DNA from 2 places in the Leuconostoc sp. UCMA20149 genome. Region 2 is predicted to be linked to the other one. Evidence: riboswitches for the same ligand, from Rfam matches in the RefSeq annotation. Region 2 holds a riboswitch; the other holds the start of a gene.

Region 1 (4,220 bases), on a different contig from region 2:
CAAAGAGGCCGCCGCTGAATTAGCTTGAGCAGCAGAGCTGGCAACGGTGGCCACACTTGCAGCAGCACTGCTATTTGCAGAGGTAGCCGCGGAACTAATCGTTGCCAATGCGTCTGATGTCACAGTAGCAGTCGAACCACCAGCCGTGGTTACTGTACTGCCACTTTGTGTCGGCGATACCAATGAAGAGGTGGCATTACTTGGCGTGGTGATAGTTACCGCCACACTACCGTTATTGTATGTTGAAGCTGCACTGCTTGATGTAGCACTTGCACTTGTCGTCACATCAACAGCATTAGACGTTGCATCAGCATTTTTATCTACTGAAATGGCATTTTGGTCATTCGCGTCAGCACTAACTGTGTTATCTGTGGCAACTGAATCAAGCGTTGGGTAGGCACTGCTCCCCAAAGAACCAGTGGCGTAAGAATCACTGGCTGAATTAGCTGATACTTGTGCATTGGCTGAAGACACTGCTTCACTGGTTGTATTAGAAAGTGTGTTGTCAGCGGCACTTGCTGGACTAGCTGCTGCTGAAGCCGCCATTGCGGTACTACCAGTGGTTGTGTCTGCACTAACTTTATCAGTGTCGTCAATGAGAGCCATCCCCGTCAAAACCATCAACGTTGACAATCCAGCTGTAATCCATTGCCGACCAGATTTATACATTTTATAACGTTTTACTTCATTTGTTGGTCGAGAGTTGCGACCATCATATTTTGCGCTCATAATCAACTTCCTTTTCGTTTAGTCAATCTTCTACTTTAAATGTATCACTACTAATACTATTTATGATATTTTATGCCTATATATAACCACATATTTTACACATTATTCATATATTATACATACTTACAAAAAGAAAGCATATTTTTAGACTTAACTATGACTTTTTAATGAATTTTAAGCACAAAAAAACGTTAAATGGTACCACACCAGCTAACGTTTGCAAAAAATATTTATTTTTTAGGTTGTGACAGGTCGACGTCTTTTAACTTAATCACTTTTGTTTTGTGAGAAATTTTGTACCAAATATATAGAATGGCAAATAATGGTACCGACAAGTAGGTAACTGCAATCTTTTCCCAATTCAAATTAGTAAAGCTTTCTGGATCTTGACCAATAATGACCCCAATTGAGATAACCAGAGCAAATAGTGGCCCAAATGGGAACCACTTTGCCCGATACTTCAAATCTGACAGGCTTTTACCTTGCGCGATATACGCGCGGCGGAAGCGATAATGCGAAATTGCAATTCCAACCCAAGCAATAAAGCCAGTCAATCCAGAGGCATTAACGAGCCAAGTATAGGCAACCGAGCCACCTTTAGTATTAGAAATAAACGCTAATAGACCGATTGCCGTCGTCAATACCAGCGCTGCCACGGGCACGCCACGTTTTGACACTTTGCCGAAAATCTTAGGGGCTTCACCCTTACGCGCCATAGCAAACAACATACGTGATGACGCATAAGATCCCGAATTAGCCGATGAAACAATTGATGTCAAAATAACAGCATTCATCAAACTGGCTGCAAAAGCGATACCCGCATTTTTAAAGACAATCGTAAATGGTGATACAGCAATATTTTCAGTTGATGAACTTAACAAACGTGGGTCTTGGTAGTAAACCAAAGCCGAAATCACAAAAATGGCTAAAATATAAAATAACAAAATTCGCCAAAAGACTTGATTGATAGCCTTGGGCACTGATTTGTCAGGGTCTTGTGCTTCTCCAGCAGTAATACCAATTAGCTCAGTCCCTTGGAAAGAAAATCCTGCCACGACAAAGACTGACAAAATGGCTTGTGGTCCGCCAACGAAGCCATGGTTGCCAACTGATAAGTTTTTCATGACATTGACGTCAGAATGAATAACACCAAAGATTGTTGCCACACCAACCACCAAAAAGGCGATGATTGTAATCACTTTAATCATTGATAACCAAAATTCAGCCTCACCAAAAGCGCCAACGGAGAACAAATTAATCAAAAAGATGAACGCCAAAGCAACGGCTGAAAAAATCCAACCCGGTGTATTGGGCCACCAAAACTTAGCAACTAATCCAACAGCCACAATATCAACCGCCAGCGTGATTGCCCAATTAAACCAATAATTCCAACCCATCGCAAATCCTAATGCGGGATCAACATATTTACCTGCATAATCAGAAAATGAGCCAGAGGTTGGTGCATAAGTCGCCATTTCTCCCAAACTGGTCATCAAAAAATAAACCATCACGCCAATCGCTAAATAAGCAACAATCGCGCCCATTGGACCAGCCTGTGCCACTGTGGCACCCGAAGCGACAAACAACCCTGTACCAATTGATCCGCCTAATGCAATCATCGACACATGACGTGTTTTCAGATTTCGTTTGACTTGCCCACTATCTTCAGACATAAAAATTCTCCTATTCCCAACAAAAAACCTCTTCCTGCTCACACAGAAAGAGGTTTAAAAAGTCATTTTCGTAATCACTTTTCAAAGCGCACCGTATTACTACGACAGTCTAGTAACTCTTAATTACCAGCCCAAATATCATATTGCCAGATGATATTTTCGGCAATCGCCCCTTTAACATAACATCAGTGTCTTGGCAGACTCAGTTATGCGACTCATGTTGATTGCAACCTCTTTGATATATTAGTAAAAGCATATCACAATCAAACCCGACCGTCAATTTTTAGCACATGTTGCCACTGGCGAGCACGTTTGCGGTAAATTTGTGCGCTTAATTGCCACCAAAAGTAGCCAAATAACAAAGCGCCAATGCCGCTTGATAATAGCATATTATTGGCTTGCATCAGTGAAATCATCATGAAAAGCCAAAATACACCAATCAACGTACTCATGATTATTTGCAGTCGCCTTGACTTCAGTAAACGCGGTAAAATCAACGCCACCACCAAGAATAAGACTTGCAACCACCATACCAACAATAAATTTGGCATCATGTCACGTAACTGTAGCCCACTATCCCAAGAGATACCAACTACGATGGCAACAATCAAACACACTAACATCCTCATTATTTGTGAAATAATGAACCACCACATGGCAATTTTGTATTGTGCCAGATAAAGCACACCAGCCATCAAAGCGATAAATGGCAAGACTAACCAATAATGCGCAAATAGATGTCCTATTGCTAACAAAGCTTGCAGAGAATGTGGCAACATATTTTGAACCACTAGCGTAGCCGCATCATCTCCAAACGTTACCAAAACAGCATTAAACCTGACTGCAAGGCAAAAGACAATAAAAACGACACCAAAAATAATAATCAATAATTTTCGTAATTTATCAGGTTGAATTAACACAAATACACTTCCGTTCACTCGTCATGCCGAAGTAAACGCTCTCCCAATTTATTAAAATTCTACAAACACGTTTGCTTATCGTACACAATAATTGTAGCATTGTGTAGAATATAATTATTGAAAAAACAGTGAAGTGGTAGGAATTTAATCTTGGCTTTAACTTTATCCATTATCATTATGCTATTGGTTGGTGTTTTTGCCGGAGTCCTTGGGGCGCTTTTGGGCCTAGGAGGTGGCATGATTGTCACACCAATCTTAGTGATTGGTTTTAATATTCCTATTCACTACGCAATCGGTGCCAGTATTGTCGCTGTGATTGCGACTTCATCTGGTGCTTCAATCGCATATTTAAAAGACGACATGCTCAATCTGCGTGTTGCTATGTTACTCGAAATTTTTACGACAATTGGTGCGCTAATCGGCGCAATATGCGCAGGTTTTTTTGCCCCAATTTGGTTAAATTTCCTTTTTGGCGTGCTGCTGGTTTATCAATCCTATCGCATGTGGCGTAAGTTACACACCCACAATCAAGCCGAATTAGTTGCACATAACGACCCTCTCGCCAACAAATTACAGCTCAACGCTACCTACTATGACAAAGCACTGAATCAAAACATTGATTATCGTGTAGAGAATATTCCCGGTGGTGCAGTGGTCATGTTGTGGGCTGGACTCGCGTCTGGTTTATTAGGCATAGGATCTGGTATGTTCAAAGTATTTGCCATGGATGGTGTCATGAAAATGCCACTCAAACCTGCCAGCGCAACCTCTAATTTAATGATGGGCGTCACGGCTGCGGCCAGCGCTCTTGTTTATTTTTTTAATGGTACAATTCGAGCTGACATCGCAGTACCAATTGCTTTAGGTATCGTGTTAGGTGCAACCATTGGCGCACGCA
Region 2 (4,220 bases):
ATAATGACATGATCTTCTGGCTGATGTTCACTGAAATATTTAGTAATGGCCAAAGCCAAACTCATGTGAACATCATGCCCACAGGCATGCATGCGACCATCGTGTATTGAAGAAAATGGTAGCTGCGTATCTTCTGTAATTGGCAAAGCATCAATATCTGATCGGTAACCAATTGTTCTTTTAGGATGGGAACCCTCAAATCTTACTAACAAAGCTGTCGGTAGCTCAGGTACCTCTCTTATGGTCATAAAATCAGTCTGCCATGACTGAACTTTTTTGAGCAAATAATCATGTGTTTGAAATTCGGCTAAAGCTAGTTCTGGTATTTGGTGTAATTCACGCCGAAATGTTTGTATATCTGCTTCGGAAACTGTCATTAAAGACTCCTTAGTGCATCAATTAAAGCGGTTTTTTGTTGGGTTTGTTCATCAATTGTTTTGATTACTTTGGCAGGTACACCAGCAACCACCGTGTTTGCCGGTACATCTTTGGTGACAATCGCACCAGCAGCAACAACGGCACCGTCACCAACTTGCACGCCTTCAATGACGACCGCATTTGCACCAACCAAAACATTATCTCCAACTCGCACAGGTTGGGCAGATACTGGTTCAATCACACCCGCCAGTACGGCACCAGCACCAATATGTGAATTTTTACCAACAATCGCACGGCCACCAAGGACGGCTCCCATATCAATCATTGTCCCCGCGCCAATTTCGGCACCAATATTAATGACAGCACCAAGCATAATTACAGCTGAATCACCAATGCTAACTTGATCACGAATAGTAGCGCCAGGCTCAATTCGAGCATTGATAGCCTTCTTGTCCAGCAACGGTACTGCTGAATTACGTGAATCATTTTCAATTAAAACACTGTCTTCTGGCAAATTTGAAATCAATGGCGCAACATCAGCCCAATCACCGATTAACTGACCAAAAATATCATTACCAAAATGTTTGACTTGATCTGGCACCTCAGCATTAAGTGATCCTTTATAGGTTACTTTCACGGGTGTCTTTTTGGGTGCATTTGCAATAAAGTTGATCAAACGTTGTGCTTCGTTTTCAGGCATTCTACTATTCTCCTAAAGTATAATCTCGGTCTAATGACACTAAATGTTCAAATGTTTCTCGTTCTACAATCAATTGGTGTTGGCCGTTTTCGACAAATACCACTGCCGGTCTGGGATTACGGTTATAGTTCGAGGCCATGGCATAACCATAAGCACCCGTTGCATTTACCGCTAAGATATCCCCTGGTTTTATGGCCGGTAAAGCTTGTTGCCAGACTAATACATCACCAGATTCGCAATATTTACCAGCAACCCGAACAACTTCTTCAGTTTGAGCATTCGGTTGATTGGCTAATACGGCTGTGTAATTAGCTTGATATAACGCTGGTCGAATATTATCACCCATACCACCATCAACGGCCAAATAATGGCGAATATCAGGAATGTCTTTTCTTGAGCCAATTGTATACAGTGTTTTTCCAGCCGGTCCAACAATTGAACGTCCAGGTTCAATCCATATTTCTGGCATTTTCCAATCATATTCAGCAGCTTTTGCTTTCAATACACGAATAATAGCCTGTGCAAATTCACTTTCAGGTAACGGCTTATCCTCATCAGTATATTTAATACCAAAACCACCACCGGCGTTAATGACTTCAGGTTGCCATCCCCAAGCATTAGCTGTATCAGCAAGAAGCGCGGCGTTTTGTTCAAAACCAGTGACATCAAAAATTTGTGACCCAATATGTGCGTGCAAACCACGTAAGTTTAAATGATCATCATTGATGGCAATGTCAAAAGCCTCTTTCGCCTGCCCAGATATTAAATCAAAACCAAATTTACTATCTTGCTGACCGGTACTGATAAATTCGTGCGTATGTGCTGAAATGCCAGGCGAAATTCGTAACAAAATGTCCTGTTTAATGGCATTTTTTTCAGCAATTTCAGAAAGTAATTTTAGTTCTAAAAAATTATCGACAATAATTGTCCCAACACCCTGCTTAACAGCAAATGTCAATTCATCATAACTTTTATTATTGCCATTAAAACTTAAATGCGCTGCTGGAAAGCCAGCAGCCAGCGCTGTATATAATTCACCACCAGACACCACATCTGCATGAATGCCTTCCTGAGCGACAACTTGATAGATTGCTTTTGTGGCAAATGCTTTTCCAGCATAACTAATCACAAATGGAATCTTTTCTTGTTCAAATACTTGTTTAAAAGCACGGATTGTCTGTCTGATATGACTTACATCATAAACATACAGCGGTGTGCCATACTTTTTCGCTAATTCAATGGTATCGACGTCTTCAATTGTTAAATGCTGATTCGTATTCGTTGGATAACTCATGCTTTCCCCTTATTCACAATAAAAAGCCATTAGTCTGAGCCTCACGGTTACAGTCTAACGGCTTTTTTAATTTACCAATTTTGACAGTTGCCATAGCTCACCGCACGTATGCGACAGTCTAACGGTTCTTAACCCTTAGCCCAACACGTTTCATTTGTAGATAAAACGTATTTCGGCGACGTCCCCTAACCTACCATCAACCCCTACAAGAGCTCCGGCAGGCGCAATGTCAATCGCAACCTCTATGTGAAATATATAAGTATTTTTAACTATTATCCCTTGAAAATTAGAAAATGTCAAGGTAATTATTTACTTGTCTTTAATCTTAAGTTATAACCTTGTTTTGTGAACAACATATTGATTAAAATTCTTGATCAATAAATGTTAAACCAAGCTCTTTACCATAGCGTCTTATTGTTGATTCTGCTAAGTTCATTTCAAAAGCTAAATCAATGTAACTAGTCATCCCCTGATTAAACAAAACTTGCATTTGCGCTTTTCTTTCATCTTTTCCGATAGCTGATTCAGTGCCTAATGCTTTAATACCACGCCCAACCATACCTGTTTCAGGTTCACTAATTGGTTGATGATCGCGCTTATCACGTTGACGCCATGCTTGTGCTGCGGCTTTTTCATCTAGTCGGGTGACTTTTACTGACATATCGTCATCACTTGGCTGTTTACTAAAATGATAGTTTAATCCCACTTGTTATTAGTCCTTTCAATCATGATTGTTGGCGCGAGCCAATATGTCTGCACCATTAATTGGTGACACAATCCCATTATGGTAGACTACCTCTAATAGATCTTCACCAGGTTCGTTTTGCGAAACAGTGATGATCTTTTGCTCACGCTGAATGACTTTCAAACGTCCCGATTTTGATGCCTTTGAGACATCAGTTTTAGGCATTTTTTGAATGTTGAGATGATCACCGTTAGATTTCTCGGCATACGCGGCTTTAATAGCAAACCGTTCGGTATCACGTGTGAATCCTTCTTGTAGCAAGCCACCACCAGAACCAACAACCAAATTATCAGCTGACCACCCTTCTGCCAGCAGCTTTTCATAAAGTGATACGATGGTATCAGCTTTCATACCATCACCTTGAATAATACCAACATTATGTTTAATCACGCGATAGCCTTTATCGTTTGTTTCAGTACCAAAAATGTCACCCAAACACCTTAATACCTCTAAATCAATCTGTTCAGGATCACCTGAATCAGGACGTAAAACTATTCTACCTGATCGTTTCATGATTCTTGATTTAATTGAATCAGATCCAATCACATTTTTGACAAAGTTGATGGCATCATAAGAATCGATCACGATCGACAAAACCGCATCTTCTGGTGCACGATCAAGTTGCGCATTCACGTAATCGAATTCACCTTGACCATCACCATAAGCAGTTGCGACCGAATGTTCAGTCGCCCAAACAGACAAAGCCCGACCCGCAATACCATAAACGTTCTCGAAGTATTGTGACGCCGCCAAATTATCAGATCCTTGAAAATGTAACAAATGCGCAGCACCCCCGCGTTTGCCAGATTCCAAACTCGTAGCGCCTCGCAGCCCAAAATCATTCACTGCTAAAAACAAACCATCAACTGAACCAGACTGCTCAAACAATGGCCGCAAACGTTTTTTAATCACCATAGAGTTAGTGGCAATTGTCGTTGGATACCAGACATGCATTAAAATGACTTCCAAAGCATTCAACGTTGTGGCAAACCACGGTGCTGTCGTTTCAATTGTAAATAACGCATTTCCCGTTGGCACAGTCATGCCTTCAGGTAATGCCTTGATAGTAACAGGAAAGTAGCCTAAGTCACGAACTTTTTCCC

The links. Region 2 has a riboswitch for lysine ahead of lysA (diaminopimelate decarboxylase). Riboswitches for the same ligand answer to the same signal wherever they lie in the genome.
Region 1: it holds a riboswitch for lysine, as region 2 does, so the genes downstream of both, FF105_RS05315 (amino acid permease) here and lysA (diaminopimelate decarboxylase) in region 2, are expected to answer to the same signal.

The regions. Positions count from the first base shown of each region.
Region 1 covers NZ_VJYC01000004.1:176,031-180,250, reverse strand. Annotated here, with positions in the region: gene FF105_RS05320 (KxYKxGKxW signal peptide domain-containing protein) at 1-729, opposite strand, end outside; gene FF105_RS05315 (amino acid permease) at 960-2,402, opposite strand; lysine riboswitch at 2,479-2,646, opposite strand; gene FF105_RS05310 (phospholipid phosphatase) at 2,666-3,322, opposite strand; gene FF105_RS05305 (sulfite exporter TauE/SafE family protein) at 3,500-4,220, shown strand, end outside.
Region 2 covers NZ_VJYC01000003.1:53,280-57,499, reverse strand. Annotated here, with positions in the region: gene FF105_RS03500 (N-acetyldiaminopimelate deacetylase) at 1-377, opposite strand, end outside; gene dapD (2,3,4,5-tetrahydropyridine-2,6-dicarboxylate N-acetyltransferase) at 377-1,078, opposite strand; gene lysA (diaminopimelate decarboxylase) at 1,083-2,372, opposite strand; lysine riboswitch at 2,458-2,625, opposite strand; gene FF105_RS03485 (hypothetical protein) at 2,734-3,078, opposite strand; gene FF105_RS03480 (nicotinate phosphoribosyltransferase) at 3,094-4,220, opposite strand, start outside.